Regions from separate parts of the Arthrobacter jiangjiafuii genome, predicted to be linked through region 2. Evidence: riboswitches for the same ligand, from Rfam matches in the RefSeq annotation. Region 2 holds a riboswitch; the other holds the start of a gene.

Region 1 (2,377 bases), 1.2 Mb from region 2:
CGGCAACGACGACGGCGGCCTGGCGGCCCATGGTTCCTGCGTTGGCGGACACGGCCTGGGCCAGTGCGCTCAGCGGGGCGGTGCGTTCCACCGGCGCCCGGTGGCGGGCGCGCTCAATTGTCGATGACATGCTGGGGCTTCTCCGTTATCTACAAGTTGTCTTAGTTGACACGGACGAAGCTGGCGCCCGGCAGGTCGGAGAGGCTGTGCAGGCCGGTGTTCATGCCGTTGAGGCCACCGCTGATGACCTGGCCGTTGCCGACGTAGATGGCTACGTGACCGCCGGTGATGACGAGGTCGCCGGGCTGCGGGGAGCCGACAACGGAGCCGTAAGCGAAGAACTGGCCCGGGGCGAGGTCTCCGACGGACTTGCCGATGGAGCGCAGTGCCTTCTCGACCATGGCGGTGCAGTCCTGGGCAACGCCAAGCTGGCCGTAGGCGGCGGCGACAAGGGCGGCGCCGTATCCGCTGGCGGATACGTCGGCGGCGGGAGCTGCAACAGCGGCGGTTGTGCTGGCGGCCGGCGCGGCGGTGGCTGCGGCGGGGGCGCTCTGGGCAACCGTAACGGCAGCTGCCTGCTCGGCCTGGGCTGCGACTACTGCCGCGGCCTCAGCTTCGACTGCTGCTGCTTCCTCGGCTGCGATCTGGGCGCGCTGCTCTGCACCCGAAACGGAGGAGACGGCTTCAAGGGTGGCGAGCTCGAACGGTGCCTGCGCGGAGACGGTAACCGTTCCGGCGGCGGTCACGGCGCTGAGCGGCGTGGCGTCGAGGGCCTGGCGGTCGGTGCTGACGGCTGCCTGGGCGGGCAGGCCCGCTGCCAGGACGAGGCCGGAAGCGGCGACGACCACGGCGGCCTGGCGGCCCATGGTTCCAACGTTGGAGGTGACGGCCCGGGATAGAGCTGAAATGGGGCTCGTCTGGACGGTGGCCGCGCGACGGCGGCCGTGAGCTACTGATGACACAAGTTTGCCTCTCCCAATGCCTACGAGGTGAGCTGTCGGATTCGGATGGGAGTCACCCGGCTGCCGGACCAAAAGGTCCAAGCAACTTAACCCCTAGGGCTTCTTGCGAAACCCGAATGTGGTTCCCCCGCCTCTGCCATGCGATTTTGCGAACGGACTTCAAACAGTGGCAGAGCTCGGCGATCTGTTCGAAGGTGTCTGACCTTTAGGCCGATCAGGCACGAGGATGAGCGTACAACAAGAATGCCGATATGTCACGTTCCGGTCACGGAATGGTTGTCGTGCGGTTACAACCAGCCGAGCGGGTCCACAACTTCGCCGTTAACCATGACTTCAAAGTGCAGGTGGCAGCCGGTTGAGGCGCCGGTGCTGCCGCTGGCTCCGAGCAGGTCTCCGCGCTCAACTGTTGCGCCCACAGCCACGCCCAGCGCGGACAAGTGGTTGTAGGTCGTCTCCACGCCGTTGCCGTGGTCCACGACAATGCGGTTGCCGCCGCCGAAGCTGTGCCAGCCGGCTTCGGTGACGGTTCCGGAAGCTGCTGCGGTGACCTCTGTACCGCACGCGGCGGCGAAGTCCTGGCCGCGGTGCAGTTCTCCTGCGGTCCCGGTGATCGGGCTGACCCGGTAGCCGAAGCCCGAGGTCTGGACCAGGTCGGAGGAGAGAGGCGTGGCCAGCGTGCCCTTGGCTGCCCCGGCTGCCACTTCGGATCCCGCAGCAACGACAACCTGGCGCAGCTTGGCATCCGGATCAAAGGCACTGCTGAGGGCGGCGCGCTCAAAGTCGACACTGGCGTTGGGATCCACCGTGACAACGGGTTCCTCCACGGCAGTGGGCTGCATATCCTCGGGCGGCTCGCTGACTGCGGCGGTCGTGGGTAGTGCGGCGGTGAGGATCAGCCCCGAGGTGGCGGCGCCAATGGCGACCTTCTGCGCGGCACCACCGAGGGAACGGGATTTCACGGGTACGGCGGCGCGGCGCCCCGAGGCCTGGGAAGCCCGCGGGCGTGGAGCCGTGGCCGGAGCGGACGCGCGGCGCCTGCCCGGGGCAGCATGCTTCGACAAGTTGTACCTCTCTCATATGCCTACGAAGTTAGCTGTCGGATTCGAGTAGAGAAAACTCGGCCCCATACTCACCCCAGGCCACACGCACAAGGCGCGGCCGGTGATGATGCTGGAGGCTTCACCCCAAGGCAGCCTCAGCTGCCAAATGATGGGTCCTCCGCCCCTGCCTGATGTTTGCAATTCCGGGCCAGTGGCAGGGTTCGGCGTAAGGCCCGGATAACGGTGTTATTTCAGCGTCAGTTAGACACTATAGGGGAAAACGTGCAAAAGAGACCATTCCGTTACCCAACGGTGGAAACAAAGACGTGCGCGGCCACCTCGGGCGGCAGTTCCAGGGCACCTTCGTAGCCAGGA
Region 2 (2,377 bases):
GCCTGCCGTTTGCGGCGGACAAACACAGGTACGCTAAGAGTTCTCCCGGGTTCAGCCGATAAACGCGCTGCCCGGCAAGATGACGAAGGAAGAGAAAGTTATGCCAGTGCCTAAGCGGAGCGACCCTGACAGCATTCGACATGATTTTGGATTCCTTACTGTTGCGGAAGTGCTCCAGCTTTGTTCCAGCCAGCAGATTCTCGACCCGTCATCGACCCTGATTTCCCGAAAGGCCCAGCTGGGCGAGGGAAATGTCTTTTACCCGGGTGTTGTTATCCAGGTCGACACGCAGAGTTCCTGCGTCATTGGATCTAAGAACGTCTTCTACCCGTCCACGTTCCTCTCCGCCCAGGACGGCGGAATGATCCTCCTGGGGTCGGGAATCCTCATCGGGCCCGGAGGGGTGCGGATTGAAGCCGGCCGCGCCGATGCCGTGGCAGTGGGCGACGGCGCCCGGCTGGGCAATGGTCCGCTGATCACCGGACGGTCGGTGCTGGGATCCGGATCGCAGATCCTGGGCGCCGTGCAGGCCGAGTCCGTGGTCCTGGCCGACGGCGGCGACTACGCCTCAGCGGACCCCGACAAGCGCGGTGCCGTGCTGAACGGCTCCGGTTTGGCCCGCGGGCTCCGGCTCGCGCCGGGCGACCTGGTGCAGACCTTCGGCGACTTTGCCAAAGCCCCCGTCCAGCGCCAGGCCGACGTCTCGGCCTGGTCGGACCGGTAGCGCCGAGCGCCCCAGTCCGCGGGCAAAGGCCCCCCCATTAGCAGAGAGCGGCGCCACTCACACCCATCTGCGAGCTTCGTTACTAAATAGTTATCCTTCCGTAATGGTCTTGTAGCTTTGAACCTGTGCCGCTGATTGAAGCGGTTCCCTCGGGCTTGTTACCTAACTCTGCCGCAGACCTGAGGTCCTCACGAATCACCACTTCGGCAGAGGCGGGGGAACCAATTACGGGTTCCTTTTGAATCCTTGGGGTTAAGTCAGCCGAAGGTTTCTTCGGCTGACCGGGTGTCTCCCATCCGCATCCGACAGCTCACCTCGCAGGTATCGGGAGAGGTAACTCAATGTCTTTCAGCAATACTTGTGGACGCCACCGTGCCGATTCAGGACTGTGGGCCACACTCACCAGCGGTAAAGCGCGCACCATCGGCACCACTGCTGCCGTTGTCGCCGCCGGCTCCGGCCTGATGCTCGGCCTCGCGGCCCCCGCTTCTGCCGGCGTCACCGCCAACGACTCGGCCGAGTCCTACAGTGCCCCCGCCGTGGCAGCAGCACCGGCCGCAGCTTCTGAGGCCGCAGCCGCATCCACCCACGTAGTCGTCTCCGGCGACACGCTCAGCGCCATTGCCGCCACCTACGGCGTCACGCTGGACGACGTCCTCGCGCTGAACGGCCTGGCGCTGGAATCCGTCATCTACCCCGGTGATGTCATCACCTACGCCGGCGGTGCCGCTGTTGCCGTTGCCGCCGCCGCACCGGCCGCGGCCTATGCCGCACCGGCTGCTGTTGAGCCTGCCGCTGCAGACTTCAGCAACATCAGCACCCAGGCCTCTTCCGTTACCCCTGCCGCCGCATCCGGCGCAGCTGTCACCGGAACCAACCAGATCATGCTGAACTCCGCGTACTCCCAGCTGGGTGCCGCTCAGGACTGCACCGTCCTGGTTGAGGTTGCGCTCCGCGCAGCAGGCCACTCGGTCGGCGATCTGGCACCCGCACAGCTCGCTGCCTACGGAACCCAGGTTTCGGACCCCCAGCCCGGCGACATGATCTACTACGCCGACGGCGGCATGGGCCTGGCCCACATCGCCATCTACACCGGCAACGGCCAGGCCATCCACAGCGGATGGAACGGCAACCAGACTGTCGAGCAGAGCGCCAACGTCGGATCCGGCCCTGTCTACTACCGCGTAGCGTAATTCCTGCCGCGCCGGCGCGTCGGGTCTGACCCGACGGGAAGAACGGCTCGTTCTCGGGCACGACGCGCGGACGGCATGGATTTATAAAAGGAACGCCCGGCCATTGGCCGGGCGTTCCTTTGTGCAACGGGGTCCATCCTGCGGCAGCGTCTCTGCTGCGGCAGCTGAGTTACACGGCAGCTGAGTTACACAGCGCCTTCGTCCTGCCCGGGGCCGCCGTCCTCCTCGTCGTGATGGTCGCCGTCGTCGTGGTGGTCACCGTCCATCGGGTGCCCGCCGGGATGGCCGGGGCGCCCGTCGCGGTCCGGCTTCGTTCCCTTGTCCGCTTTGGTTCCCTGATCCGGCTTCGCGCCCCGATCCGAGTCTTCGGATTCCGGCCCGGATTCGGCGCCGTCTTCGGCGTCCTGGTTCCGGGTGTCCTCCTGCTGCTCGGTCACTGAAGCCTGTTCCTGGTCCACGG

The links. Region 2 has a riboswitch for cyclic di-AMP ahead of KKR91_RS08510 (LysM peptidoglycan-binding domain-containing protein). Riboswitches for the same ligand answer to the same signal wherever they lie in the genome.
Region 1: it holds a riboswitch for cyclic di-AMP, as region 2 does, so the genes downstream of both, KKR91_RS02900 (NlpC/P60 family protein) here and KKR91_RS08510 (LysM peptidoglycan-binding domain-containing protein) in region 2, are expected to answer to the same signal.

The regions. Positions count from the first base shown of each region.
Region 1 is NZ_CP076022.1:579,091-581,467, reverse strand. It holds gene KKR91_RS02905 (NlpC/P60 family protein) at 1-130, opposite strand, end outside; gene KKR91_RS02900 (NlpC/P60 family protein) at 162-962, opposite strand; cyclic di-AMP (ydaO/yuaA leader) riboswitch at 966-1,130, opposite strand; gene KKR91_RS02895 (M23 family metallopeptidase) at 1,250-2,023, opposite strand; cyclic di-AMP (ydaO/yuaA leader) riboswitch at 2,026-2,239, opposite strand; gene KKR91_RS02890 (iron-dependent transcriptional repressor DtxR) at 2,305-2,377, opposite strand, start outside.
Region 2 is NZ_CP076022.1:1,795,893-1,798,269, reverse strand. It holds gene KKR91_RS08515 (LbetaH domain-containing protein) at 170-724, shown strand; cyclic di-AMP (ydaO/yuaA leader) riboswitch at 911-1,062, shown strand; gene KKR91_RS08510 (LysM peptidoglycan-binding domain-containing protein) at 1,066-1,917, shown strand; gene KKR91_RS08505 (hypothetical protein) at 2,103-2,377, opposite strand, start outside.